3 regions of the Anoxybacillus sp. CHMUD genome follow, and region 2 is predicted to be linked to each of the others. Evidence: riboswitches for the same ligand, from Rfam matches in the RefSeq annotation. Region 2 holds a riboswitch; each other region holds the start of a gene.
What was found. Region 2 has a riboswitch for cobalamin ahead of metE (5-methyltetrahydropteroyltriglutamate--homocysteine S-methyltransferase). Riboswitches for the same ligand answer to the same signal wherever they lie in the genome.

Region 1 (10,084 bases), on a different contig from region 2:
TTACACCTCATTTAAAGAAGTCGATGCAAACTATATAAAAGTGCTTCGAACATTCGGAGCAACGAAACGACAGTGGTTTACAGAGGCCATTTTACCTGCCTCCTTCCCAACAATCATTTCAACGTTAAAAGTAAACGTTGGTCTATCTTGGGTTGGTGTCATCGTTGGTGAATTTCTCGTCTCAAAACAAGGACTCGGTTATATGATTATTTACGGATTCCAAGTGTTCAACTTTACGCTCGTTTTATTAAGTTTGCTTATGATCGCGTTACTTTCAAGCATCATGTATCAACTTGTAAGTTGGCTTGAAAAGAAATTAGTGAAGGGCGCATAACCCCACACGTCAAAAAGCGGTGGGGTTTTACAACATTCCCCGCCGCTGTAACTCTTGTTTTGTATATGTCCATACGCCATCTTTCATAATAAAACTAAATCGTTCATCTTTCGCTATTTCATCTGGCATATGCTCAATGAGCACAGGACCATTTGTTTCAAAATACGACTCCCTTTGTTCCAAAGATTTAACATGGGCAAAATAAATATTTTTTACAATCGTTTCATTCGGACGGTTGACTTCATACTGTCCAATGTACGTGATCTTTTCAACGACCCCTCCCGTTTCTTCCTTTACTTCGCGAATTGCTGCTTGTTTTGGCGTTTCTCCTTTCTCTATTTTCCCGCCTGGAAACTCCAAGCCACGTACAGCGTGATTTGTCAATAACCAACGACCACCGTACCGACAAATAACGAAAACATGTTTCGGTTGCTGCGAGAAAGGATGGTCAGAAAAAGAAAGTCGAACGTTGTATCCGTAGTAATCTTGAAATACAATCATCACCGTCTACCCTCAACTGTATGTTTTCTTCATTGTACCACACAGTAAAGTTGTCGACAGCCTTTATAACTGTATGACACCCATCGTTTCAATTTGTTGTTTCGCTTCTTCATCGCCAAGTTCATAAATCATTTCATACACTTTTTTCATCGCGTTGTCATACCCGTCGTTCGGCCGATCATAATGATATTGCACATATGGCACATGTGCACGCCAAAACGATTGCCAATCGGATGAATACATTTCATCAAAATACTCCCGTAATTGAATGATTTCTTCATCCGTCGCTTCAATGCGAAATTCCCATGGTGAAGCCGTTTTCACTTGTGAAATCTCACCACGTGCCACCGAAACATAATACGTTTTTTTCATCGACCCACCTCTTTTTCGTTTGTTACAGTTAGTGTGAGTCGATTCATTTATTTTCATGCAACAAAAGCACTCATCTGCGACTGAACATGCAAATAAGGTGGGGCCACTCCCACCTTATCCGAGAAACGATTTGAGCATCCATACATGTTTTTCTAAACTTTGATGAATGCCTAAAAGCATATCGCCTGTTGTTTCATCTCCAATTTCTCCGGCGTAGTCCATGCCAGCTTTCAATTCTTCAATCATCGTTTCAAAATCGCGAACAATTTCCGCTACCATTTCTTCCGCCGTTTCATTTCCTTTTGCTTCATGTACAGATGCTACCGCTAAATAATCTTTCATCGTCGCTAACGGTTTTCCACCTAGCGCTAACAAACGCTCTGCTAGCTCATCAATATGTAGTGCCGCCTCATTGTACAACTCTTCAAATTTTGTATGCAGCGTAAAAAACTGCGGCCCTTTCACATACCAATGGTAGTTGTGTAATTTTACATATAACACGTTCCAGTTTGCAATTTGTTTGTTGACAATATCAATTAGTTTTTCTTTCACACTAATTCCCTCCTCGATTATAAACTTTCCCTTTCTTCATTGTAACAAACAAAAAATTTTTTGGAAAACAATATGCTTTCATATTAAAATTTAAAATGGAGGATGGAGGGGTATGTATGTTGCTCACTTTTATTATTTCTATCATCATTGTATTTGTCGTGCTCATTTTAAGCGTTTTAACGACCTCAAAAGCATACAAATACAAACATACTATTGATGAATTGCCGAGTGAAAAAAGTAAAGGTTCAGACATGTAACATCTGAACCTTTATTTTTTAACCAAATACTTTTTTCAATTCTTCCTTTGGCTGCGATAGCCAATATCGCATAAGTCGCTTAGCTCCTTCTAAATCGTGCAATTTCGCTTGACCGCACTCTTTTTCCGTTGCAGCTGGCACTTCTGTAACCGTCAATGCCTCATTCATCGTCGCCTCAAGCAAATCAATAATTTCTTCGACTGTTGGCGTGCCACTAACGACTAAATAATACCCCGTTTGACATCCCATCGGAGAAATATCGATAATATCAAAATGAGCGTATTTTTCAGCATGCTTACGAATGTGCACCGCTAGTAAATGTTCAAGTGTATGAATCGCTGCCGGTTGCATCGCTTCTTTATTTGGTTGACAAAAGCGAATATCAAATTTATTCACAACACCGTCGCTACCGACTTGATGAACACCACAATGGCGAACGTACGGTGCTTTGACCGCACAATGGTCTAGTTCAAAGCTTTCTACTGAAGGCATATATGTCACCTCTTTTTCAATTGTTACGTTTTTATCATACACAAAAGTCCGACTTTTTTCATCTTTTTTTGTTGGAATTGTTTCGTCCAAATATGTTACAATAAGAAAAAATAGGGGCGGGCGTATTACATGAAACATATATTCATCTTACTCATTCGTTTTTATCAACGATTTATTTCCCCTTTAAAACCACCGACATGTCGCTTTTATCCGACTTGTTCGCATTACGGATTAGAAGCGATTCGTCGCTTCGGTGCACTTAAAGGAGGCTATTTAACAATCAAACGCATTTTAAAGTGCCATCCATTTCATCCAGGTGGATTTGATCCTGTGCCAGAAAAAGAGCAAAAATAATTGCCCTTTCTCTTTTTTTTTCGATATGATAAACGTTGTAAATCGTAGTAATTACGCTTTATCAAAAGGAGGAGGAAAATGAAAATCCCTGTTACCGTATTAAGCGGCTATTTAGGTTCTGGAAAAACGACGTTGCTTAATCATATTTTAAATAATCGTGACGGATTAAAAATCGCTGTCATCGTCAATGACATGAGTGAAGTCAATATTGACGCTGAATTAATTAAACAAGGCGGTTTTTCGCGTACAGAAGAAAAGCTTGTACAAATTCAAAATGGGTGTATTTGCTGTACGTTGCGAGAAGATTTAATGAAAGAAGTCGAAAATCTCGTTGATGCTGGCAACATTGATTACATCGTTATCGAATCATCAGGCATTAGCGAGCCAATTCCTGTTGCTCAAACGTTTACGTACATTGACGAGGAGTTCGGGATCGATTTAACATCGAAATGTCGATTAGATACGATGGTTACTGTCGTCGATGCTCATCGTTTTTGGCATGATTTCGCTTCCGGTGAAACGTTACTAGATCGCAAACAAGCGATCGATGAAACAGATGTGCGTGAAGTCGTTGATCTATTAATTGACCAAATCGAATTTACAAACGTGCTCATTTTAAATAAACATGCTTATTAACAGATGAAGAAATGAGCAAAGATTGGTCAACATTTGTCGATCCACTCCCACCATTTGTTTCTGTTTCATAGTTTTCAAATCGTAACGATTACGATATAATAAAACAGGAGTGAGAGAGATGTTATCTGACGATCAGAAACATCTTTCTTTATTTGGAAGGAGGAGGAAGATGAAGGTAAAAACCATTTTATCCATTATACTTACGAGCACACTGCTATTGTTTGGATGCTCGCAACAAGAACAGACGAATGAATCGAAGAATGAGGAAAAAAACGATCAACTTATCGTTTATACAACTGTATACCCTCTTCAAGACTTTACTGAAAAAATTGGTGGCAAGCACGTTCAAGTGGAAAGCGTATATCCTCCCGGCGTTGATGTGCACACATACGAACCGACGGCAAAAACGATGCAACAAATCGCAGATGCTGACGCTTTCATTTACATCGGTCAAGGAATGGAAGGATTTGTTGACCGCGTTGTCGAAACGCTAGAGAATGAACACGTCAAGTTCGTGGAAGCAACAGCTGGGATGGAATTGCTTCCAGCCAACGATGCTCATGGGGACGAACATGCTCATGAAGATGAACACGCCCATGAAGATGAGCATGAGCACGGTGATGTAGATCCTCATGTCTGGTTAGATCCGATATATTCAATCCAAATGGCTGAAACGATTAAACAAACGTTAACAAAACTAAAACCGGAAGCAAAAGACGATTTTGAACAAAACTTTACTTCGCTAAAACAACAGCTTGAACAACTAGATCAACAATTTCAACAATTAGTAAAAGAAGCAAAAAGAAAAGAAATTCTTGTCGCTCATGCGGCATACGGCTATTGGGAAAAACGATACGGCATCAAGCAAATAAGTGTAACAGGATTGTCACCAACAAATGAACCATCGCAAAAGCAGCTTGCTTCGATTATTCAAATCGCCAAAGACCATGACATACACCATATCTTTTTTGAGCAAAACGTAACATCGAAAATTGCTGAAGTTGTGAAAAACGAAATCGGAGCTGATGTACTTATCCTTCACAACTTAGAAGCACGAACAAATGATGATATAAAAAACAACAAAGACTACTTCGCAATTATGAATGACAACATCTCTGCACTAAAAAAAGCTCTACAATAAGCGATCATAACGGTCGCTTATTTTTTTGTATATTTTTTCCCTTTTCAAATCAAACTAGGAAACGACAATGTATGGAAAGGGATGAACATTTCGGTATGGACCACGTATTAACCGCAAGAACGTTGTTTGGAACTACAATGGCGTTTCATATTATTTTCGCAACGCTGGGCGTCGGCATTCCACTTATGATTTTACTTGCGGAACTCACGTATCAAAAAACGAAAGACAATGACTATGCCATCATGGCAAATCGTTGGACGAAAGCGCTCGCCATTTTGCTCGGTGTAGCCATTCCATCCGGTACGATTGCAGGAGTGCAGCTCTCCCTTCTATGGCCAGGTTTTATGGAAGTAATCGGAAAAGTAATGGCACTTCCTTTCCAAATTGAAATTTATGCGTTTTTCGTTGAAGCGTTATTTTTATCTATTTACGTATATGCAGCTGACCGCATTTCACCAACGATGCGCATCGTAAGCTTAATATTTGTGGCCATCGGGGCAGCTGCTTCTGCCATTTTAATTACGAACGTACATGCCTTTGAAGGTACACCGACAGGCTTTCGCATCGAAAATGGACAAATTGTTGACGTCGATCCATGGAAAGCATTTTTTAATCCGAGCTTTGCCGTCACAGCCACACACGTTGTTTTATCCGCCTATATGACCGGAGCGTTTACGATCGCTTCCATCGCTGCCTACAAGATGTTGAAAAATAAACATAACGAGCGCATTCAGCTTTTTCATAAAAAAGCACTGATGCTCGGGTTAACAGTCGGTGGCGTATTTTCTTTACTCACGGCAATAAACGGACATGAATCAGCTCAACTTCTTCATGAATATCAACCAGAAAAATTAGCGGCTGCTGAAGGATTGTTTGAAACGCAGTCACACGCTCCACTCGTTATCGGTGGTTTTACAGATCGCGAAACGCAAACAGTAAAATGGGGAATTGAAATTCCGTGGTTGCTTAGCTTTTTAGCTGGTAATCGCTTCGATACCGTCGTTGTCGGGTTAAATGATTTTCCAGAAGAATGGTGGCCCCCTCTATTCGTCCATACACTTTTTAACGCCATGGTCGGAATTGGCATGTTTCTTCTCCTACTTTCAACTGTCGGATTCATTTGGTATCGCATAAAGAAACAATATACATTTCCAAACTGGTTTATGCGGACAGTTGTTACTGCTGGGCCGCTCGCTCTTCTCGGCATTGAATTTGGCTGGATTTTTGCTTGCACAGGCAGACAACCATGGGTCATTTATCGCATGATGACAACAGCAGAAGCTGTAACACAATCAACAAATTTGGGAACACTTTTTCTTTTATTTACGTCCATTTACGTATTTTTACTCATCGCCGTCGTGCTCGTCTTGCGATCGTATTTTCGCCGCCATCCGATTGAACAACAGTTGTCTATACACATATAGAAAGGAGCAAGATGATGACAGATGAATTAATTGCGATTTCAATTTTATGGGGATTTATTTTTATTTACGCCGTCATGGCGACGATGGACTTCGGAGCAGGTTTTTGGTCGATGGTATATATGAATCGTCCACAAACAAAAGCAACGAAAATCGCAAATCGATATTTATCGCCAACATGGGAAGTAACGAACGTCTTTATCGTCGCCATCGTCGTAGCGCTCGTTAGCTTTTTTCCTGGGGCGACGTTTATACTTGGAACGATCTTGCTTATCCCTGGTAGTATTATTTTACTTTTGCTGACCGTTCGTAGTGCATTTCTCGTTTTTTCGCACGTTGCCCCTAAATATGAAAAAGTGCTCATTTACATTTCAGGCATAAGCGGTTTGCTTATTCCAGCATTTTTAATTAGCGTCTTGCCCATTACACATGGGTCTTTCGTTGAAACAATGAATGGTGTCAGTCGTCTTCGGCTCGATCGTCTATTTACAAGCCCACATGAGTATGCGTTTATTGCCTTTGCGATTACAAGCACACTTTTTCTTTCTTCGCTTTTATTAGCGGATTACTCAAATGAAGCGAATGAAGCGGAGGCATATGCGATCTATCGTCGCGATGCGCTTATTATAGGACCATTCGCCCTTCTCTCCTCGATGTTGATTATGATTACGATGCGAAATGAAGCACGGTGGCTATACGATGGAATGATGTCTCATTGGCCATGGCTTGTCGCTTCCGTCATATTGTTCCTTTTAGCTGGCGGGGCGCTTTTTCTTCCCCCACGGAAAAAGAAACATGGACGCGGAATACCGCGTCTTGCGGTGGTTGCGATCGTTTTACAATATTTTTGTGCGAGCTATGCATATGGGAAAGCTCATTTACCGTATATGATTTATCCGAATGTAACCATTGAGTCGGGATTTACACACCCGAATACGTTTCGTGCCTTATTTTTGACGTATATCGTTGGTTTTGCAATTTTATTTCCAGGATTCATTTATTTTTGGCGGCTGTTTATGAAAGATCGACGCTATGTAGCAAAGGATGAAAAATAATGATTGCAAATGTTGAGATTTTTCGTTATAGTTTTAAACGTAAACCTTTTTTACACAATATATTGTGATGATAAACAAGATAATAACTATATATTGAAACCGACAAGCGAAGGTGTCCAAACGGACTTAATAGGGAATCTGGTGCGAATCCAGAACTGTCCCCGCAACTGTGTGCGCAGACGAAATGGAAACAACACCACTGTATATGTCAGCTGTTTTATGGCGCATATATGGGAAGGAATCCAAAGTAGGAAGAAGCGCAAGTCAGGAGACCTGCCTTCCTTGTATCGTTTCATATTCTTCGGGGATTGAGAAGATGAAACGATGGAAAAAGGCATGCTTTTACCATCGTTTCATCCGCTCAACGAGAGCGGATTTTTTTATTTTCTAGGGGAAGGGATGTTATATGGTGTACATAAAACAACAAACAGAAGTAAATGAAGAAACGACCCGCACATTATTGTTTCATATTTTCAAAGATTTTCCACACTTATCAAGCGAGCGATACATCGAGCGTACGATACGGTCGCTGACGTATACAAAATCATACGATGACATGATGAACAAACTCATTTTAAATGCACTTGACGAAATCACCGTAGAACAACCTGATTGGACGTTTGTCGCAGCACGCCTTTATTTACAACAGCTATACAATGAGGCTGCTATAAATCGGGGTTATGATGTATCCGACACATACCGCTACTTTTATGAGTTACAAACAATGCTCGTTGATCTCGGTATTTACGATCCGTTTGTACTTGAACGATATACGAAAGAAGAACTACAAGAAGCGGGGACATGGATCGATCCGAAAAAAGACGAGCAATTTACATACATCGGATTACGCACACTCGTTGATCGTTATTTAGCGAAAGGATATGACGGAGAAATTTATGAGTTGCCACAAGAACGTTTTTTAACCATTGCTCTTACGCTGATGGTGAATGAGCCAAAAGAAAAACGAATGGAGCTTGTCAAAGAAGCGTATTGGGCGTTATCGAACCAATACATGACGGTCGCTACACCAACGTACGCCAACGCAGGTAAATCTTACGGTCAATTATCGAGTTGTTTCATTGATACAGTCGACGATAGCTTAACCGGCATTTATGAATCAAATACAGACGTCGCGCGTTTATCAAAGGGCGGTGGAGGGATTGGTGTATATTTAGGTAAAATTCGGGCACGCAACTCGGATATTAAAGGATTTAAAGGCGTATCGTCTGGTGTCATCCCATGGATGCGTCAATTAAACAATACCGCTGTATCGGTTGACCAGCTTGGTACGCGACAAGGAAGTATTGCCGTCTATTTAGACGTTTGGCATAAAGACATTTTCTCATTTTTAGACGCGAAACTAAACAACGGCGATGAACGGCAAAAATGCCATGATTTATTTTATGGCGTATGCATCCCTGATTTATTTATGGAACAAGTCGAAAAGCGTGGCGATTGGTATTTATTTGACCCACATGAAGTGAAAAAAGTGATGGGGTGGAAAGATAAAGATGGGAATCCGCTAGGTCTTGAAGATTTTTACGATGAAGAACGAGGGTGTGGTTCGTTCCGCGAAAAATACGAAGAATGTATCAATCACCCAGAGTTAAGTAAAGAACGTGTACCTGCCATTGAAATTATGAAGCGCATTTTAAAATCACAATTAGAAACGGGTACACCTTATATGTTTTATCGCGACGAAGCGAATCGAATGAATCCAAATAAACATGCGGGCATGATTTATTCTAGCAATTTATGTACGGAAATTATGCAAAATATGAGCGCGACTACCGTAACAAAAGAGTATACGCAAGATGGTGAAATTATTATTCATAAAAAGCCAGGCGACTTTGTCGTTTGTAACTTATCTAGCATTCATCTCGCTCGCGCCGTACAAGACGATGTACTCGAAAGATTAATTCCGATTCAAGTGCGTATGCTCGATAACGTCATCGACTTAAACGAAAATCGCATTGAAGTGTTGCAAGCGGTGATGACAAATAAAAAATATCGGGCAATCGGTCTAGGTGCATTTTCATGGCATCACTTATTGGCGTTAAAAGGAATCAAGTGGAATAGCGAAGAAAGCGTTGATTTCGCTGACAAGCTATTTGAAAAAATCGCTTATTTAACGATTCGAGCAAGCATGGAATTAGCGAAAGAAAAAGGAGCATATCCGGAGTTTGCAGGTTCTGATTGGCATACAGGGAAATATTTTGACCTTCGCGGTTATCATTCCCACGATGAGTTAGATTGGGATGAGTTAAAGCAACAAGTGATGAGACATGGGATACGTAATGGGTATCTCATGGCGCCTGCGCCAAACGCTTCGACATCCGTTTTAGCAAACGGAACGGCGTCATGCGACCCTGTCTTTAATCGCTTATATTTTGAAGAAAAGAAAAATTATAAAATTCCTGTTACCGTTCCTGATTTAAATGCCAAAACATTTTGGTTTTACGAAAATGCCTATGAAGTGGATCAAAAGATGAGCATTCGTCAAAATGCCGCTAGACAAAAACATGTCGATCAGTCGTTAAGTTTTAATCTTTACGTATACAACACGATTAAAGCGAAAGATCTTTTGGATTTACATTTAACGGCATGGAAAGAACGGTTAAAATCGACGTATTACGTTCGCAGCACTGCCGTAACAATTGAAGAATGCGACGTTTGCTCATCATAAGGGAGAGAAACAAATGAACGTTCTTATTTGTTACACATCAAAAACTGGTAACACAAAAGAAGTCGCCTTTTTGATTGAACAAGCTTTTCGATCGTACGGACACGCTGTAAAAACAATCGATGTTCAACACGCATTTGCAATCGAGTCGCTTATCCGTGAAACACACCTTCTTTTATTCGGTTCATATACATGGGGAAATGGACAACTTCCAGATGAAATGAGGAAGCTACTTCGTTTTCTTATCAAAGAACGAAATCTTCCTTTGCCTCCTGTTGCGCTGTTT
Region 2 (10,084 bases):
AGATGTAGGATTAGCGTTTGATGGCGATGGTGACCGATTAATTGCGGTGGATGAAAACGGTCAAATTGTTGACGGTGACCAAATTATGTACATTTGCGCGAAATATCTCAATGAACAAGGCCGCTTAAAACATCAAACGGTCGTCTCGACCGTCATGAGCAATCTCGGCTTTTATAAAGCGCTTGAAGCGCAAGGGATCAAAAGCGTACAAACAGCCGTTGGCGACCGTTATGTCGTCGAAGAAATGAAAAAGAACGGCTACAATTTAGGTGGAGAACAATCGGGGCATATTATTTTCCTTGATTACAATACGACAGGGGATGGATTGTTGACGGCGCTGCAGCTTGTCAACATTATGAAAATGACGAAAAAGCCGCTTTCTGAGCTAGCGGGGGAAATGAAAAAATACCCACAAAAATTAGTGAATGTAAAAGTAACAGATAAACAGGAAGCAATCGCAAACGAAGAAGTGCAACGTGTCATTCGCGAAGTGGAAGAAGAGATGGCTGGAAACGGCCGCATTCTCGTTCGTCCGTCTGGTACGGAGCCGCTCGTTCGTGTGATGGCAGAGGCGCCGACAAATGAACTTTGCGATCAATACGTCGAGCGCATTGCGTCCGTTATTCGTGAACGCTTTGGCGTACAATAATGGTTTCAGTAAACGATATGCATAAATGGAACAGTTTATTCCATTTATGCATATTTTGTTTATACAGGGGTAAGCGATACACATTGACGTTTGCCTCTTTGTTGTTGTAAACTATTGTTGTTTGACATCTTACATGAAAGGAGGATAGCGGAAAAAAAGTTTCACAAAAGCGCCTGGACTAAGCTTTGGACGGGAAAAAAGCTTAGTTGACGAGGAGGAGGTTTATCGAGTGTTCGGCGGATGCCTCCCGGCTGATGCGATGACAGCCGCAAGTTCTTTCTTAAAACAAAGAGGCGACTCTTTGCACAAAGGAAAGAACGTTCATCGCAAACAAATATTTTAAGGGGCAAGAGCCCCTTCTTGCCCCTATTATTAGGGAGGATTTATTATGTGCGGAATCGTTGGTTATATTGGTGAACAACCAGCAAAAGAAATTTTATTGTACGGATTAGAAAAATTAGAATACCGTGGCTATGACTCGGCAGGGATTGCGTTATTAAACGAAAAAGGTGTTCATGTGTTTAAAGAAAAGGGACGCATTGCTGACTTGCGCGCGATTGTCGCAGAAGATGTCGATGCGCCGCTTGGCATTGGCCATACACGTTGGGCAACACATGGCGTACCAAACCGCGCGAATGCTCATCCACATCAAAGTGCATCTGGCCGCTTCACGCTTGTGCATAACGGTGTGATCGAAAACTACGAATTGTTAAAACGCGATTATTTAGCACATGTGACGTTTAAAAGTGACACAGATACAGAAGTTATTGTTCAGTTAATCGAAACGTTTGTAAATGACGGATTGTCGGTGGAAGAAGCGTTTCGTAAGACGCTTTCGTTATTAAAAGGTTCGTATGCGATCGCGTTAATTGATGCCGAAAACGATGGTGTCATTTATGCGGCGAAAAACAAAAGCCCGCTTTTAGCTGGGTTAGGCGAAGGATTTAATGTCGTCGCAAGCGACGCATTAGCGATGTTACAAGTGACAAATCGATATGTTGAGTTAATGGATAAAGAAATCGTCATTGTGACAAAAGAAAGTGTGACGATTAAAAAGTTAAATGGTGAAGTCGTAGAGCGTGCACCGTATGTAGCGGAATTAGATGCAAGCGACATTGAAAAAGGAACGTATCCTTACTACATGTTGAAAGAAATTGACGAACAACCGCTTGTCATTCGTCGTTTAATTGAAAAATATCGCAATGAACAAGGCGAGTTAGCGATTGATGAAGATATCGTGCAAGCAGTGAATGAAGCCGATCGCTTATATATCGTCGCGTGCGGCACGAGCTATCATGCTGGTTTAGTCGGTAAGCAATTGATCGAAAACTGGGCGAAAATCCCTGTTGAAGTGCACATTGCAAGCGAATTTTCATACAATATGCCGCTTTTATCGGAAAAACCGCTCTTTATTTATATTTCACAAAGCGGGGAGACGGCAGATAGCCGCGCGGTGCTCGTGCGCACGAAAGAGCTTGGTTATAAATCATTAACGATTACGAACGTGCCAGGTTCGACATTATCGCGCGAAGCAGATTATACGCTTCTTCTTCATGCTGGGCCAGAAATCGCTGTTGCATCAACGAAAGCATATACAGCACAAATTGCGGTGCTTGCGATGTTAGCGGCGGTCGCTGCGAAAGCAAAAGGCATCGCGCTAGATGTTGACGTCACAAAAGAACTCGGCATTGTCGCCAATGCGATGGAGACACTTTGCGACGCAAAACATGAAATGGAACAAATTGCACGCGAATATTTAGCGACAACACGCAACTGCTTCTTTATCGGTCGCGCGGTTGACTATTATGTCGTATTAGAAGGGGCATTAAAGCTAAAAGAAATTTCTTACATTCAAGCAGAAGGCTTTGCAGGTGGAGAATTGAAGCACGGTACGATCGCTTTAATTGAAAACGGCACACCAGTCATTGCCCTAGCGACACAAGAACATGTGAACTTAAGCATTCGCGGAAACGTCAAAGAAGTGGTCGCTCGCGGCGCTAATCCGTGCATCATTTCCATGAAAGGATTAGACATGGAGGACGACCGTTTCGTCATTCCAGCTGTTCATCCAATGCTTACGCCGCTTGCATCTGTCGTGCCATTGCAATTAATTGCTTACTATGCAGCATTACACCGCGGCTGCGACGTCGACAAACCGCGCAACTTAGCGAAGTCGGTAACGGTGGAGTAAAAATTAGAAGAAATGATAAAAACACACGTCACGATGTATGTAATCGGACGTGTGTTTTTTCGTGTAAATATTTATGCCTTGTTGTTTCGTTTGTTTTGCTGATACAGTTGTACGATTTGTTCCTCCTGTTCGCTGATGATGACTTTTGGAACAGGGGTTGGTTTTTTGTTTTGATCGATGGCGACCATCGTTAAAAAGCATGTCGTTGTTAAGTGATGTTCGCCTGTAAATAAATCTTCTGTTTCGACTTTGACGAATACTTTCATGGATGTGCGTCCGGTCGAGTAGACGAATGCTTCAAGCTTTAAAATATCGCCAACTTTTGCGGACGAAATGAAATCAACTTTGTCAATCGAAACGGTGACGACTGCTTTTCGTGCATGACGCATGGCGGATATTGCCGCAATTTCATCAATGTAAGCTAAAACGGTACCGCCAAAAATCGTGCCGAGATGGTTCGTATCAGAAGGCAATACGAGCCGTGTTTGAATCGTTTTCGACTGCTCGACGCTTACTTCCATGACTTCATCCCTCCGTAAGCTAAAAGACGCTCGCGGTATTCGCGTGCTGCCTCTACCATCACTTGAAGTGCGGCAATCGTTTCTTCTTCTTTTCGAGTTTTTAATCCGCAATCAGGATTGACCCAAAATTGTTCTGGACGAAGAACGCGAAGTGCCCGTTCGATTTGTTCGCTTAGTTCTTCTTTTGTCGGAATGCGTGGGCTATGAATGTCATACACCCCTAATCCGATTCCCTTCTCATACTCATATGTTTCAAATACAGAAACAAGTTCACCGTGGCTTCGCGACGATTCAATAGAAATGACATCCGCATCAAGCTCATCAATGATATGCATCATATGTTCAAATTGTGAATAGCACATATGCGTATGAATTTGCGTTTCCTCTTCCACCGATGAGGTCGTGATACGAAATGCGATAACGGCATCTTCCCAATACGATGCATGTTTTTTTGTTTTCAAAGGCAATCCTTCCCGTAACGCTGGCTCGTCGACTTGAATGATACGTATTCCTTCTTTTTCTAACTGCAGCACTTCTTCACGAATCGCAAGAGCGAGCTGAATGAGCACACGTTTCCGTGAAATATCGTTGCGAACGAACGACCAGTTTAAAATAGTTACTGGTCCTGTTAACATTCCTTTCACAGGTTTAGTCGTTAATGATTGGGCATATACTGTTTCTTCTATGGTCATCGGTTGTTGATAGGCAATATCGCTAAAAATAATAGGTGGGCGCACACAACGCGAGCCGTATGATTGCACCCAGCCGTTTGTTGTGCATGCCATGCCTTGCAGTTTTTCACCGAAAAACTCCACCATATCTGTACGTTCAAATTCGCCATGGACAAGCACATCGAGCTGAAGTTGCTCTTGAATGTCGATCCATTTTGCGATTTCTTTTTTTATAAACGACTTATATTGATTGTCGTTCCATTCGCCTTTTTTCCACTTCATTCGAGCTTGGCGCACGTCGCTCGTTTGTGGGAAGCTTCCAATCGTCGTTGTTGGCAACAGCGGAAGTTGTAAATGTGCTTGTTGTACTTTTCGTCGTTCGTTGTAAGGCACGCGGCTTACCGGAACGGTTTCGGCTGTTTGTTCTTGTTCGTGGTGAAGTTTGGCGAAATAAACGTTTGTTTGTTCATCGTATTTGATTAGCTCGTCGATCGTTACGTTTCCGTTCATATACTCTGTCAACATACGTATTTCATCTAATTTTTCATCGGCAAATGATAAAGCCCCAGCAAGCTCCGTCGGCAATGCATGTTCATGTTTTGTCGTGACAGGAACATGCAGTAAGCTGCAAGACGGTTGAATGATCAGTTGTTCGGCAACGTTTGCTAAATGATGAAGGAGCGTTGCTTTTTGGGCAAGCGAGCTTTTCCATACATTGCGACCGTCTACAATCCCAGCAACTAATATTTTATCTTTCGGAAATCCGTACGTGTTTATGTTTTTCATGTTCTCGCCATCGTCATGCACGAAATCAAGCCCAATGCCTGCGACAGGTAAAGCAACGATTTCACGATAATGCGATACGCTATCAAAATATGTTTGTAAAATAAGGTTTATATTTGGTACATCGCGATGAAAAACTTCATATACATCACGAAATGCATCGACTATGTCATCGTCTATATCTTGAACGAGAATCGGTTCATCGATTTGGACGAATGACACGCCCGCTTCGCTTAGTTGTTTGAATAATTCCACATAAAGAGGAACTAATTGTGCGAGATGTTTGCGCCACTCGTGTCGCGCGTATTGCTTAGAAAGCAAAAGAAACGTAATCGGTCCAAGTAATACAGGCTTTGTTTCTAAATTGAATGTTTCTTTTACAAGCTTGTATTCTTTCAATAGGCGATTATCCACTAATTTCGGCTTCGTTTGCCCGATTTCAGGCACAATGTAGTGATAATTTGTATTAAACCATTTCGTCATTTCAAGCGCATGTTGCCCATTTGTCCCACGTGCCATTGCAAAATATTGCTCAAGCGTATCGTTTATTTGTTGAAATCGCTTGGGAATATACCCAAACATAAATGCGGTATCTAGCACGTGATCGTATAAAGAAAAATCTCCGATCGGAATGAGATCAATTCCTTTCTCAAGTTGTTTACGAATGGAATCGAGTCGAATCGTTTCCATTGTTTTTGTGAATTGATCTTTGTCTATTTGCCCATTCCAAAAAGATTCTAATGTTTTTTTCCATTCTCTTTTTTCACCAATGCGCGGATACCCTACATTTGAACTACGAATGAACAAGTTAAGCACCTCCAGTTATTTATATCCCAATCAAGCAAAAAAACCCTCTTCCAAACAGAAGGAGGGCATAGCTAGCTCGTATTGAGATACATGAAGTGCCTCAAGATCATATGTCCTCACTCCTCCCTATGACGCGTAGGTCGTAAGTGCATACAACAGGCAGGTCTCCTGACTTAGCTTCATCGCTGTTTATCTCCTTCCCATTTCAAATGAAACAGTGGATTGTGATAAACAGCTCTGCATCACAGTGGCGCGACCGTGTTGGACTTTCACCAAACTTCCCTTTTAAGATTCACAGCATGTGTGAACCACCTGTTGCGTGAACTTATTATGTTATTGTATAAAATTCAGAATAAACGAACTTTTTGTTTTTTTCAACAGAAATATTAATGTATTTTTACATAAAACATAAAAATAATGTAGTAATCACCCTAACGTTTGTGAATTTTTTGATTTGTATGCATATTGATGGTCAGCTATGGAGGATTTTTTATTTAATGCTATCAATAACATCATAGTAATAATGCAAGCTGTGCCAATCCATTGAAAAAAACCAAAAGGTTCTTTTAACCAAAAAACGGTTGTTAAAACAGCGGCGAGTGGTTCAATGTTGCCTAATAGGCTTGATTCTTTAGGCGAGAGACTTTGTAAGCTTTCGATATAAAACCAAAATGCAATCATTGTACCGAATATAATAACGAAAATTAAGTATAAGTACGTTTCTATGGTTAAGTGTTTAAAATCCATTTGCCAGGGTGGATGAACAAAGCTTAGTGCTAAGCCGCCAATCACCATGGACCAGCCGACAACGACAAGTGAATGATATTGTTTCAGTAAAGGAACAGCATATAGAGTATAAAATGCTAAAGCGATGCCAGATAAAAAACCCCAAACAATTGCGAGCAGTGGTACAGATAGTTGGGAAACAGAACCGTTTGTTAATAAGAAAAAGCAACCAACTAAGGCGAGCGAAATAGCCAATACATCTCTTTTTGTTATAGTAGCTTGTCTGTGAAAAACGGAGTAAATGATAATCATAACAGGTGCTAAATATTGCAATAATGTGGCGACAGCTGCGTTACCATGTTTAATGGAAGCCATATACGTATATTGAACAGCCAGCATACCGAGCAATCCGAAGGTAATCAATGAGATAACTGCTTTTTTCGTTTTCCAAACGGAAAATATTTGTGTGCGCTCTTCTTTCCTAACAAATTGAACGATTAAAAGTAAAAAACCAGCTACGAGTAATCTTGTCGTTACAAGCCAATCTACATCGATGCCATACTGAAAAAGTTTTTTTGATACAGTTCCCCCAATCCCCCAAAATAATGCTCCGGTGATGACTAAAAATAATCCTTTTTTTCTATTCATGATTCATTTTTCACCTCGGAATATAAAAATAGTACTATGATAGTTTGTATAATAAGACAAAATACATTATAAATCATACAAAGATTGAATAAAAAAATATCACTATATTGAGGTGATAGTGTGCAAATAAAGGATTTTATGGTTGATCGAAATTTAAAAGAATTAACTGAACATCGGACGGTTGCGTTGCCAGTTGCATGTTACGAGACAATTATTAATCAAAACGTTCATGGATATATACCGCTCCATTGGCATGACGAATTACAATTTATTCTCGTTATAAAGGGTCAATCCATTTTTCAAGTTAATGGGGAAAATATCGTTGTTGGAGAAGGAGAAGGGTTGTTTATTAATAGTGGCTGTCTGCATATGGCAAAAGATATGGATGATTCGAATTGTGCTTATATTTGCTTAAACGTTTCGCCTAGCTTTATACTGTCACAAGAACTTTATGCCACCTATGTAACTCCATATATTCAAGCGACTAATTTATCTTACTTACAATTACATCCAAACGAACTATGGGGGAAAAATATTTTGGATGCTGTCAGAAAAATAAACGAATTGATACGGAAAAAATCCTTATACTATGAACTAGACATCTTTATCCAGTTAACATTCATTTGGAAAAATTTAGTTATGAATGGTTTTCAATTAAAGTACGAGCGGATGGAAATGCTAAAGAGCCATCGAATGAAACAAATGTTAGATTGGATACACACACATTATGCAGACAAAATACTTTTAGAAGATATTGCCCGAGCTGGCCAATTGAGCCGTTCCGAGTGTTGTAGATACTTTAAAAAATTTCTCAAAAAAACACCACTAAATTATGTAATAGAGTATCGAATTCAAAAAAGTTTAATTCTCTTGCAAAAAGATCATTTGAATGTTACAGAGGTTGCCTACCAAGTCGGTTTTAATAGTACAAGTTATTTTATTGATCGATTCCGAAAATATATGAAAATGACACCACTGTCTTATAAAAAACGTATGAGTAACTTTAATTCAAACAGATCGTTCGATTGAACTGTAACAAATGGTCTATAACAAGAGCCGCTTTGTTTTATGGCGGCTCTTTTTCATTGAAAAGACCTTTATTACTTAAAAATACGCCTTGAGTCGTAGTTGAAAATATAGCTATGGGACATGATGAACAAAGATGAGAATCGGTAAGATGAAAGCAAGGAAGGAGGCGAAAGGGATGTTAAAAAAAATCGGGTTATTGCTTGCAGGTGGAATGGCGGTACTCGTGCTTATGTTTCACCTCGGGCCGCTCATTGGATTAGCGATCAGCTTGGCGATTTTGTACTATGCGGTCAAAAAGTTTTTCAAAGCCGATTCGACGTTCGGCAAAATCGTTTGGGCGCTCATTGGCTTGGCTGCGCTGATGGTAAGCGTGTCGAATGTGCCGGCGCTTGTTGCTATCGTCGCAGCGTATGTGCTGTATGTCGTGTATAAAAAATGGAACGAACCGAAAGAAGTGGTGCAAGTCGTTGACGATCCGTTCGTGAACTTCGAAAAACAATGGGCGGAGCTACAAAAACATTATTAAAGGAGCGAAGAACAATGGGTTTACTTTCTCGCATGAAAACGATGATTGCAGCAGATATTCATGAATGGTTGGACGAAAAAGAAAAGAAAAATCCGATTGCGGTGCTAAATGAATACTTACGCCAATGCGAACAAGAAGTAGAAAAAGTACGAAAGCTACTTGAGCGGCAATACGTATTAAAAGAGCAGTTTGCGCGCGAATATCGCGAAGCTGTGCAGCTGGCGGAAAAGCGGAAAAAACAGGCGGATATTGCCTCAAAAGCAGGAGAATCGGAGCTGTTTGCGTTTGCGTCTCATGAGCAAATGCAATACGAAGAGCGGGCGGCGCGATTAAAGCAATTGCTTGAGCAAACAAACGAACAGTTATTGGAACTAGAAAAGAAATACGAACATAGGGTACTTTTGGGACCATTACTCAAAAGAAGCACATGCAGGATTGGCACAAATGTATGTGGATGATGAACGATTTAAAGCATACTACGATCAGAAACAACCAGGAACGGCGGAATTTTTCCGTGACGCCATTTTCCTTTACACAGGTAAAAAATAGGCAGGCATCAGCCTGTCTTTTTACATTGTAAAAGTTTGAAAAAAGATGTATATTTAAATGAGAATGATAATCAAATTTAAGGGTGATAACGATGGAGCAACAATTGTATGACGTGACGATCATTGGCGGTGGACCAGCAGGGCTGTATGCGACGTTTTATAGTGGATTGCGAGAAATGAAAACGAAGTTGATTGAATATCAGTCGCAGTTAGGTGGAAAATTGCATGTGTATCCAGAAAAAATGATTTGGGATGTTGGCGGGCATGCTCCGATTACAGGAGAGAAATTACGCGAACAACTTGTTAAACAAGCGCTTACCTTTAATCCGACCGTTGTATTAAATGAAAAAGTTGAAACGATTCAGCGAAGAGAAGACGGCATATTCATTTTACAAACATCATCTGGTCAACGACATATATCGAAAACGATCATTATTGCGGTAGGAAGTGGCATATTAAAGCCGCAAAAACTTCAAATTGAAGGAGCAGAAAAGTTTGAGATTACAAATTTACACTATACGGTGAAATCGTTAAAACAATTTAAAGAGAAAACGGTGATTATTTCGGGTGGGGGGAATACAGCGATTGATTGGGCAAATGAACTCGTGCCAATTGCGAAAAAAGTATATGTCACTTATCGTAATGAATCGTTAAAAGGACATGAGGCGCAAGCGACGCAATTATTAAATAGTTCTGCCATTTGCTTTTTCCATACGTCCATTACAAAATTAGTTGCCAGCCCCAACCATGAAATGATTGAGCGAGTGGTATTGACAAATCATGAGACGGGCGATGTGTTTGAACTCGATGTAGATGATGTCATTATTAGCCATGGATATGAACGAGATGCCTCATTGCTTGCCAATAGTGAACTACCCATTCAAATGGTTGACGAATATTATATTGCGACAAATGCAAAAGGAGAATGTTCTGTTCCGGGGTTATATGCAGCTGGCGATATTTCAAAATATGATGGAAAGTTATA
Region 3 (10,084 bases), on a different contig from region 2:
GCGCCAATGCCAAAATTGCCAAACGGTGAGCCTGTGAAAACGTTTATGGGTGTAAAAGGATGGCACGTATCAGCGTTCTCGAAACATCCTGAATGGGCAACAAAATTAATTGAGTTTATTACAAACGAAGAAAATGCGAAAAAACGCTTTGAGTTAACGCGTGAAATTCCGCCAGTAAAATCGCTCATTAACGATCCGTTAATCGCGGAAGACGAAGGAGCAAAGGCGGTTGCGATCCAATCTCAATACGCGGTTCCAATGCCAAACATTCCTGAAATGGCAGAAGTATGGGGACCAATGGCGACAGCACTTCAACTTGTGGCAAATCAAAAAGCGGAGCCAAAACAAGCGCTTGATGAAGCTGTAAAAACAATTAAAACGAACATTGAAGCAAATCATCCAAGCAACTAAGGAACGAGCGGTACCTCTCTTGTAGAGGTACTGCTTCAACTTTCTTTTATTTGTTTATTTATTCACATTTAAGTGCGCTCCTCGCCATTGTTTAGAAAGGAGACAAAATCAATGGAAACACCAATGTATCAATCGAATCATCGGAAAATTGCCCTCGGTTTATCCATTATTCCGGGATTTGGACAACTGTATAATCGTCAATACGTGAAAGGCGTCGCATTTTTTGTTTTAGCTGCTTCGTTTCTTATTGTTTTTAAAGATTTATTAAATATGGGATGGTGGGGGTTATTTACGCTCGGTGAAGTTGTTGGACGAGACCATTCCATTTTCTTGCTCGTTGAGGGCATTTTAGCGGTCATTATTTCGGTGTTTGGACTTGGGTTTTATGCATTTAATTTGCGCGATGCCTATAAAAACGGGCAAAAGCGTGATTTAGGGTTGAAAATTAGCTCGTTGCGCGAGCAATATCGTGCGCTCGTTGACAACGGCTTTCCATATTTAATGATTTCACCAGGATTTCTTTTACTTGTGTTTGTCGTTATTTTCCCGATTATTTTCGTCGTCTTATTGGCGTTTACAAACTATGACTTATATCATTCACCGCCAGCGAAACTTGTTGACTGGGTTGGGTTTCAAAACTTCATTGACCTAGTGAAGCTCGATCTTTGGCGGAAAACGTTTATTAGCGTACTTGCTTGGACGATCGTTTGGACGTTTGGGGCAACAACGTTACAAATTGCGCTCGGTATTTTCTTGGCGATTATCGTGAACCAAAAAGATTTAAAAGGAAAAGCGATCATTCGGACGATTTTCATTTTACCTTGGGCAGTTCCAGCGTTTGTAACGATTCTCGTTTTCTCAGGTATGTTTAACGAATCGTTCGGAGTGATTAATAAAACGATTTTGGCGTCGTTAGGCATCGGACCGATTGAATGGATGACCGATCCGTTTTGGACGAAAGTGGCGTTAATTCTCATTCAAACGTGGCTCGGCTTCCCGTTCGTCTTTGCGATGACAACGGGGGTATTGCAAGCTATTCCGAATGAATTGTATGAAGCGGCGACAGTTGATGGCGCATCAAGTTGGCAAAAGTTTACGAAAATTACCCTTCCGCTCGTGTTGTATGCGACAGCGCCAATTTTAATTACGCAATATACGTTTAACTTCAACAACTTTAACATCATTTACTTATTTAATGGTGGTGGCCCTGCGGTATCTGGGCAAAATGCTGGTGCGACAGACATTTTAATTTCGTGGATTTATCGTTTAACGATGACGTCTGCGCAATATTCGAAAGCGGCGGCAATTACGTTATTGCTTTCGCTCGTTGTCGTATCTGTCGCATTATGGCAGTTTAGAAGAACAAAATCATTTAAAGAAGAGGATATGATGTAATATGGATATGAAAAGACAAAAACTCATTCGGTTGACGTTGTCGTATGCCGTCATTTTGGTGATGACGATCATTATCGTCTATCCGCTTCTTTGGGTCGTTGGCTCGTCATTTAATCCGGGACAAAGCTTATCTGGGTCAAAAATGATTCCAGACAACGCCACGCTAGCGCACTATAAAAAATTGTTCGATACATCGCAAAGCGATTATTTGACTTGGTATTGGAACTCGTTAAAAATTTCGACGTTGACGATGATTTTTTCCGTTATTTTAGTTAGCTTAACGGCGTATTCGTTTTCCCGTTACCGTTTCGTCGGGCGTCAAAACGGCTTAATGACGTTTTTGATTTTGCAAATGATTCCGAACTTTGCGGCGCTTATTGCCATCTTCATTTTGGCGCTTTTAACAGGATTAGTTGATACGCATTTAGGGTTAATTCTCGTGTATGTCGGCGGCGCGATTCCAATGAATACGTGGTTAATGAAAGGATATTTAGATACGATTCCGAAAGAGCTCGATGAGTCAGCGAAAATTGATGGAGCTGGGCATTTGCGCATTTTCTTTCAAATTGTGTTGCCGCTTGCGAAACCAATTATTGCGGTCGTGGCGCTCTTTACGTTTATCGCACCGTTTGGCGATTTCATTTTAGCGAGCGTGTTGCTTCGCAGCAAAGAAAAGTATACGCTTGCGGTCGGATTGTACGATTTAGTTGCAAAGCAGTTCGGCAGCGAATTTACGACGTTTGCGGCAGGTTCTGTATTAATTGCCGTGCCGATCGCTATTCTCTTCCTTTCATTCCAAAAGTATTTCGTTTCTGGCTTAACGGCAGGTGGAACAAAAGGATGAGAAACGAAAGGAAAGAATCGTTTAGGTTCTTTCCTTTCTTACTATTTCGAGATATATTAACATAAGAAGCTTGGAATGAATAGGAGTGGAATGGAATGAAAAACGTATGGCGTATATGTCTAGCTATCATATTATTGTTTTCCTTTGCTTTGCCGGCAAGCGCAAAAACAGAGCGCACATGGCAAGATGAACGCATTTATTTTATTATGGTTGACCGCTTTAATAATGGGAATCCGAAAAATGACTACGACGTCGATGTGCACGACCCGAAAGCGTATCACGGTGGCGACTTGCAAGGGGTTATTGACAAGCTCGATTACATAAAGGACATGGGCTTTACAGCTATTTGGCTTACCCCCATTTTTGCGAACGAAAAAGGCGGCTACCACGGCTATTGGATTGAAGATTTTTATAAAGTGGAAGAACATTTTGGTACGCTCGATGATTTCAAACGGCTTGTAAAAGAAGCGCATAATCGAGATATGAAAGTCATTTTAGATTTCGTTGTCAATCATACAGGCTACAACCACCCGTGGCTGAATGATCCTTCAAAAAAAGATTGGTTTCATGAGAAAAAAGACATTTTCAATTGGGCCGATCAACAGGAAGTTGAAAACGGCTGGCTGTTTGGCCTTCCAGATTTAGCGCAAGAAAATCCGGAAGTAAAAGCGTATTTATTTGACGTGGCGAAATGGTGGATTCAAGAAACGGATATTGACGGATATCGCTTAGATACGGTTAAACATGTACCGAAATGGTTTTGGGAAGAGTTTGCAAAAGAAGTGAAGTCCGTGAAGGAAGACTTTTTTTTGCTTGGTGAAGTATGGCACGATGATCCGCGTTACGTAGCGGAATATGGGAAGCACGGAATTGATGCGCTCATTGATTTTCCGTTTTATAGAGAAGCGTCAACGATTTTTTCAAACGTCGATCAATCGCTTGAACCACTTTACAACGTATGGAAGCGAAACGAGGCTTTTTATGACCGTCCGTATTTGCTTGGGACGTTTTTAGATAATCATGATACCGTTCGCTTTACTCGCTTAGCGTTACAAAATCGCATCAATCCGGTGACGCGTTTAAAACTTGGACTGACGTATTTGTTTGCAGCGCCGGGTATTCCGATTATGTACTATGGAACGGAAATTGCGCTTGATGGCGGAGAAGACCCAGACAACCGTCGTTTAATGAATTTCCGTACCGATAAAGAGCTCATTGATTATGTGACAAAGCTTGGTGAATTGCGTGAAAAATTGCCGTCGCTTCGCCGCGGTGATTTTGAATTGTTGTATGAACAAGGCGGAATGGCTGTGTTTAAACGGACGTATGAAGAGGAAACAACAGTGATCGCCATTAACAACACGTCAAAAACGCAAAAAGTGACGCTCGATGACGAATTAGAACAAGGAAAAGAGTTGCGCGGCTTGCTTGCTGGCGATTTAGTCCGAAGCAAAGATGGCAAGTATGATATCATTTTAGATCGCGAAACGGCGGAAATTTACGTGCTTGCGCCAAAAACAGGATTAAACATTCCGTTTATTGCGGCGCTTGTAGCGGTGTATGCTTCTTTTGGACTGTTTTTATATTTAGCGCGAAAACGGAAGCGATCATAACGATAGGAGGCGGCATGTATGCTAGAGGAGACGAGCTTTGCGATTCGGCCGACAAATGGGACGAATGAAATAGATGTGTGGCAATCGGTTGGCGATGTGCAAAAAATTGAAGAAAAAAAGCAAATATTTGCATTCACATGCGAGAACGCGTCGGGTAAAATACATTTTTATCGTGACGATATCGTTCGAGTGACGCTCGATCCATTCGACGGAAAGTATGTTTCTGTGAGTCCAGCAGTGGTCGCAACGCCGAAAAAAGTGGATGTGCACGTTCAAGAAAAAGAAGACGGCTGGGAGTTGCGGACGAAACAGTTGACAGTCGTCATCGAACGACGTCCGTTTCGTCTGGCGATATACGACAATGAAGGAATATTGCTCGTGCGTGATGAACAACCTGTATGTTTTGAAGCAAAAGGGCGTATGCGTTGCGTTCATGCGCTTGCTCCGACAGATGTCGTATATGGATTAGGAGAAAAAACAGGGGTGTTGAATAAACGTGGTTCTGTATGGAAGATGTGGAATACAGATGTGTATGCCCCGCACAATTTAGAAACGGACCCGCTGTACCAGTCGCATCCGTATATGATGGTGTTAAAAGACGGACATGCACACGGCGTCTTTTTTGATCATACGTATGAAACGACGTTTGACTTGCGGTATGAGTCGTTTTATACGTTCACGTCAGAAGGCGGTGCTCTCGACTATTACGTGTTTGCCGGCCCGCACCCAAAAGATGTGTTAACGCAATATACGCATCTCGTTGGTCGCATGCCGCTCCCGCCGAAATGGGCGCTTGGGTATCATCAATCGCGTTATAGTTATGAAACAGAACAAGAAGTGCGTGAATTAATTGACACATTTCGCAAAAAACATATTCCGCTCGATGCGGTATATTTAGATATTCATTATATGGATGAATATCGTGTATTTACGTTCGATCAAAATCGGTTTCCACATCCGAAATCGCTCGTTCAATATGCGAGTGAACAAGGGGTTCGCATCGTTCCGATCGTTGATCCGGGCGTGAAAGTAGATGCAGAGTACGATACGTATCGCGATGGCGTGCAAAAAGATTATTTTTGTAAATATGCAGACGGAACGTTGTTTAAAGGAGACGTTTGGCCGGGGACGAGCGTGTTTCCTGACTTTTTGAAGAAAAAAGTGCGCAAATGGTGGGGCGAACAACATGCGTTTTACACGAGCATCGGCATTGAAGGCATTTGGAATGATATGAATGAGCCGTCTGTGTTTAACGAAACGAAAACGATGGACGATCAAGTCGTTCATGACGGATGGAAAACGCATCGTCAAGTGCATAACATATACGGAATGATGATGACGGAAGCGACGTACAACGGATTGAAAAAACAACTGAAAGGGAAGCGTCCGTTTGTGTTAACGCGCGCCGGTTTTTCGGGCATTCACCGATATGCTGCTGTGTGGACAGGAGACAACCGCAGTTTTTGGGAACATCTTGAACTATCTTTGCCGATGTGTTTAAATTTAGGATTATCTGCCGTTGCATTTTGTGGGGCGGATGTGGGCGGCTTCGCTCATGATGCTCATGGGGAATTGCTTGTTCGTTGGACGCAAGTCGGCGCTTTTTTTCCATATTTCCGCAATCATTGTGCGATTGGTTTCGCCCGTCAAGAACCGTGGGCGTTCGGTGAAACATATGAACAGATGGTGAAGCGATATATTGAGTTGCGCTACGAGTGGCTCCCACATTTGTACACGTTATGTTTTGAAGCATATCAAACAGGTGTGCCGATGATGCGTCCGCTTATGATGGAATATCCGAACGATCGCGAAACGTGGAATATTTCGGATCAGTTTATGGTTGGCGAGCAAGTGATGATTGCACCGATCATCCGTCCGTATACAACGCATCGCATCGTTTATTTTCCAGAAGGACGCTGGGTTGATTATTGGACGAAAGAAAAATTTGAAGGCGGCAGACGATATATTGTTGAAGCGCCGCTTGACCGGTTGCCGATATTTGTAAAAGAAGGGGCGATGATTGCCCGTGCCGAAGCAAAACAATCGACGTCCATTGCGGACGAACAGTTGACGTTGTATGTGTATACGATGGAAGAAGGAACATCATCATATACGTTATACGATGATGACGGCACAACGTTTGCATACGAAAAAGGAGAGTATGTGAACATGCACATTCGTGCGGTATTTTCACACGATACCGTTCATTTTCACGTCGAAGCGGAAGGGACGTATCAGCCGCCGTGGCGTATGCGTGTCATGTTTGTTGGACATGTGCCGTCAACGGTCATAGTCAACGGTGAACAAAGATTTGTCGATGAAGCGACAAACTCGTTTGTTTTGTAAGAGATGGGGGATTTTTATGACAGTAACGATTAAAGATGTAGCGAAACGAGCGAACGTGGCACCATCGACTGTTTCGCGCGTCATTGCTGACAGTCCGCGCATTAGTGAAAAGACGAAGAAAAAAGTGCGCGAAGCGATGAAAGAGCTCGGCTATCATCCGAATTTTATCGCCCGCAGTTTAGCAAATAAATCGACGCAAGTCATCGGCTTAATTATGCCAAGCTCAGCCGATAAAGCGTTTCAAAACCCGTTTTTCCCAGAAGTCATTCGCGGCATTAGCAAAGCGGTGCATGATCGACAATATGCGTTGCAGTTGTCGACAGGGGAGACGGAAGCGGAAATTTATGAAGGTGTCGTCCATATGGTGCAAGGAAAACGCGTCGATGGGGTCATTTTGCTATATTCGCGTGCGAACGATAAAATTATGGCGTATTTACAAAAAGAAGACGTGCCGTTTGTCGTCATCGGGAAACCGCATAAAAAAGCGGAGGAAATTACACATGTCGATAACGATAACGTGCGTGCGGCACGCGAGGCGACAGAATATTTAATTGAACTCGGTCATGAGCGCATCGCTTTTGTCGGCGGAAACGTCAATCTCATTGTGACGATGGATCGTTTGCGCGGATATGAAAAAGCGTTGAAATCGGCCGGGCTGACGTATCGAAAAGATTACATTGTACATGAAGAATTTTTAAAAGAAGGCGGCCAAGAGGCGATGAAAGGGTTGCTTTCATTGAAAGAACCGCCGACTGCGCTCGTTGTCGCCGACGATTTAATGGCGCTCGGTGTATTAAATACGCTTGCGGAAATGGGGCTAAGCGTACCAGCTGATTTGTCGATCGTGAGCTTTAACAACGTGCTTTTATCAGAAATTTCCCGTCCGCCATTAACATCGGTAGACATTAACATTTTCCAGCTCGGCTTTGAAGCAGCAAGAAATTTAATTCAACAAATCGAAAACCCGAATGAGCCAATTAAACGCATCATTATTCCGCATACGCTCGTCAAACGGTTTTCATGCGACTACTACAAAGCGCCTTCTCAATAGAGGGCGCTTTTTTTGTAAATGGACTAGGCGAGAAGAAAAAAATGGTGTATTATATTCTTAACATTCACGCTCTTTGAAAAAATATATATGATGAGCAAGTACGGTGCATACGTCCGTATGCTTAAAAGGGAAGAACGGTGCAAAGCCGTCGCGGTACCCGCCACTGTGATGGGGAGTTTCGTTGCAATATGCCACTGATTTTTGGGAAGGCGCAACGAAATGATGAACCTAAGCCAGGAGACCTGCCTGCTTGCGATACGTCGGCTGCCTACGGGAATATAGGTGGACGTGCGGAGACGATGGAAAGCAACGGTTGTGAATGCATGATTGTTTGAATATTTCGTTTTTTCTGCACCTCTACCTAGGGGTGCTTTTTTTATTTTGAAAAAAGGGGCGACATATATGGCAACATGGAATTTACAAGGAACGACACATCACATGCTTATTTGCAATGGAGGAAGCTGCATGAGAAAAGGAGGGGAAGAGGTGACACAAGCGATTCGCGATGAAATTGATCGGTTGCAGTTACATGGGCGCGTTCATACGACGCGGACGAGGTGCAACGGGCGCTGCGAAGATGCATGTGTCGTCATCGTTTATCCAGAAGGTGTTTGGTATCGTACGATTGATGAGCAAGTCGGTAGGGATATTGTACGAAAACATGTAAAAGATGGCAAAGTATTGCTTGATTATGTGACGTACACATACGATGGAGGGTTTGTCATACCTGAACATAGCGTTGCGACAAGGGGGAAGGAAAAGTGAAGAAACCGTTGTTTTTTTTCGCTAGTGCGTGCGTAACCATCTATATTTTATTTGCGCTTTCGCCTTCTGTATATGCGATGCACATTATGGAAGGATTTTTGCCTTGGCAGTGGGCGCTCGTTTGGTGGCTGTTATTTTTACCGTTTTTCTTGATCGGTATGCGCAACGTTGCGCGTTTGATGAGGCAAAGGCCCGAAGTAAAGTTATTGCTTGCTTTAGCTACGGCGTTTACATTTGTTCTTTCGGCGTTAAAAATCCCGTCTGTTACAGGAAGTAGCTCTCATCCGACTGGGACAGGTCTTGGTGCACTTTTATTCGGACCGTTCGTGATGACGGTCATTGGTACGGCGGTGCTATTGTTTCAAGCGCTTTTACTTGCGCATGGCGGAGTGACAACACTTGGTGCGAATGCGTTTTCCATGGCTGTCGTTGGTCCGCTCGTTGCGTACGTCTTGTTCGTTCTATGTAAAAAGTGTGGAATATCGCTGCGCATTTCCGTCTTTTTAGCGGCGATGATGGCTGATTTGGCGACATACGTCATGACGTCGTTTCAACTCGCCCTAGCATTTCCAGATGTGACAAGCGGCGTATGGGGCGCATTTTTAAAATTCGCTTCCATTTTTGCGGTGACACAAGTACCGCTTGCGATCACGGAGGGACTTCTTACCGTCGTCGTATGGAACTTTTTGCATACGTACTCGAAGCGAGAGTTAGACGTGTTAAAGGAGAGGGGGGTGTCTTTCAAATGAACAATCGTATATTGTTGTTCATTGCTGCATTGTTGATCGTGTTGCCGCTATTTATTGTGAAAAATACGGAGTTTGCTGGGGCTGATACGCTTGCGGAAGAAATGATTCAACAAATCGCCCCGCATTATGAACCGTGGTTTCATGTTTTATTTGAGCCGCCAGGCGGTGAGGTAGAGACGTTACTATTTTCGGTACAAGCAGCGCTTGGTGCGGGAGTGATTGGATATATTATCGGGCTATATAAAGGGCGACAGCGAAATGGTTAGTTGGCTTGATGAATGGGCTTACCGAAACAAGCTTGCTAAATTAAATGTCACATTTAAATTGATGCTTACGTGTATGTTACTCATATGGGCGTTATGTGGAACGAATGTCGTTCGCTGTATCATTATCGTTTGGCTATTCGTCTGGCTTCTTTATCATGCGCGCTTACCTTGGCGTGTTTGTGTTCACTTTTTTATTGTTATGGTTCTTATCATGATCGGAAGCTGCGTGCCACTTCTTTTTACCGTTGATCGGACGATTCATTTTGTCAGCGAAAATATGGCGGAAGTGGCGACGATTTGCTTGCGAGCATTGGCAAGTTCGTTTACTCTCTTTTTTCTCGCGATCACAACGCCGTTTTTTCGCATTGCTCATGCATTAAGCAAATGGCACGTCCCGAAAGCATTTATTGAGCTATTGTTGTTGACGTATCGCTTCATTTTTGTGTTAGAAAAAGCAGCGATGCAATTGTTTATGACGGTGCGAATAAAAAATGACGAACGAAGTTGGCACCTCGCCTCACTTGCTGTTGCACAACTGTTTCGCCAAACGATGCGCGACTATGAAGCAACGATCATTGCACAAGAGACGAGGAACGCATCATTTGTTTTTCCGATTTGTGCGGACGAACAATTGCCGCGAAAAT

Region 1: linked by a shared signal. The riboswitch ahead of ETB99_RS08325 (ribonucleoside-diphosphate reductase subunit alpha) and the one ahead of metE (5-methyltetrahydropteroyltriglutamate--homocysteine S-methyltransferase) in region 2 are both predicted to bind cobalamin.
Region 3: linked by a shared signal. The riboswitch ahead of ETB99_RS02840 ((2Fe-2S) ferredoxin domain-containing protein) and the one ahead of metE (5-methyltetrahydropteroyltriglutamate--homocysteine S-methyltransferase) in region 2 are both predicted to bind cobalamin.

The regions. Positions count from the first base shown of each region.
Region 1 is NZ_SDLG01000009.1:75,330-85,413, forward strand. It holds gene ETB99_RS08270 (ABC transporter permease) at 1-334, shown strand, start outside; gene ytkD (RNA deprotection pyrophosphohydrolase) at 362-835, opposite strand; gene ETB99_RS08280 (hypothetical protein) at 899-1,207, opposite strand; gene ETB99_RS08285 (Dps family protein) at 1,322-1,759, opposite strand; gene ytzI (YtzI protein) at 1,876-2,016, shown strand; gene ETB99_RS08295 (S-ribosylhomocysteine lyase) at 2,035-2,508, opposite strand; gene yidD (membrane protein insertion efficiency factor YidD) at 2,638-2,862, shown strand; partial or broken gene ETB99_RS08305 (GTP-binding protein) at 2,941-3,486, shown strand; gene ETB99_RS08310 (metal ABC transporter substrate-binding protein) at 3,668-4,639, shown strand; gene ETB99_RS08315 (cytochrome ubiquinol oxidase subunit I) at 4,735-6,063, shown strand; gene ETB99_RS08320 (cytochrome d ubiquinol oxidase subunit II) at 6,078-7,115, shown strand; cobalamin riboswitch at 7,209-7,409, shown strand; gene ETB99_RS08325 (ribonucleoside-diphosphate reductase subunit alpha) at 7,522-9,801, shown strand; gene ETB99_RS08330 (flavodoxin domain-containing protein) at 9,815-10,084, shown strand, end outside.
Region 2 is NZ_SDLG01000022.1:28,026-38,109, reverse strand. It holds gene glmM (phosphoglucosamine mutase) at 1-649, shown strand, start outside; gene glmS (glutamine--fructose-6-phosphate transaminase (isomerizing)) at 1,038-2,840, shown strand; gene ETB99_RS12455 (acyl-CoA thioesterase) at 2,912-3,361, opposite strand; gene metE (5-methyltetrahydropteroyltriglutamate--homocysteine S-methyltransferase) at 3,352-5,622, opposite strand; cobalamin riboswitch at 5,764-5,953, opposite strand; gene ETB99_RS12445 (DMT family transporter) at 6,049-6,996, opposite strand; gene ETB99_RS12440 (AraC family transcriptional regulator) at 7,117-8,025, shown strand; gene ETB99_RS12435 (lmo0954 family membrane protein) at 8,201-8,551, shown strand; partial or broken gene ETB99_RS12430 (PspA/IM30 family protein) at 8,566-8,940, shown strand; partial or broken gene ETB99_RS12425 (TipAS antibiotic-recognition domain-containing protein) at 8,942-9,100, shown strand; gene ETB99_RS12420 (NAD(P)/FAD-dependent oxidoreductase) at 9,192-10,084, shown strand, end outside.
Region 3 is NZ_SDLG01000003.1:77,496-87,579, reverse strand. It holds gene ETB99_RS02870 (extracellular solute-binding protein) at 1-411, shown strand, start outside; gene ETB99_RS02865 (carbohydrate ABC transporter permease) at 523-1,806, shown strand; gene ETB99_RS02860 (sugar ABC transporter permease) at 1,808-2,650, shown strand; gene ETB99_RS02855 (alpha-amylase family glycosyl hydrolase) at 2,746-4,263, shown strand; gene ETB99_RS02850 (glycoside hydrolase family 31 protein) at 4,282-6,609, shown strand; gene ETB99_RS02845 (LacI family DNA-binding transcriptional regulator) at 6,626-7,660, shown strand; cobalamin riboswitch at 7,744-7,924, shown strand; gene ETB99_RS02840 ((2Fe-2S) ferredoxin domain-containing protein) at 8,063-8,425, shown strand; gene ETB99_RS02835 (energy-coupling factor ABC transporter permease) at 8,422-9,174, shown strand; gene ETB99_RS02830 (energy-coupling factor ABC transporter substrate-binding protein) at 9,171-9,440, shown strand; gene ETB99_RS02825 (CbiQ family ECF transporter T component) at 9,433-10,084, shown strand, end outside.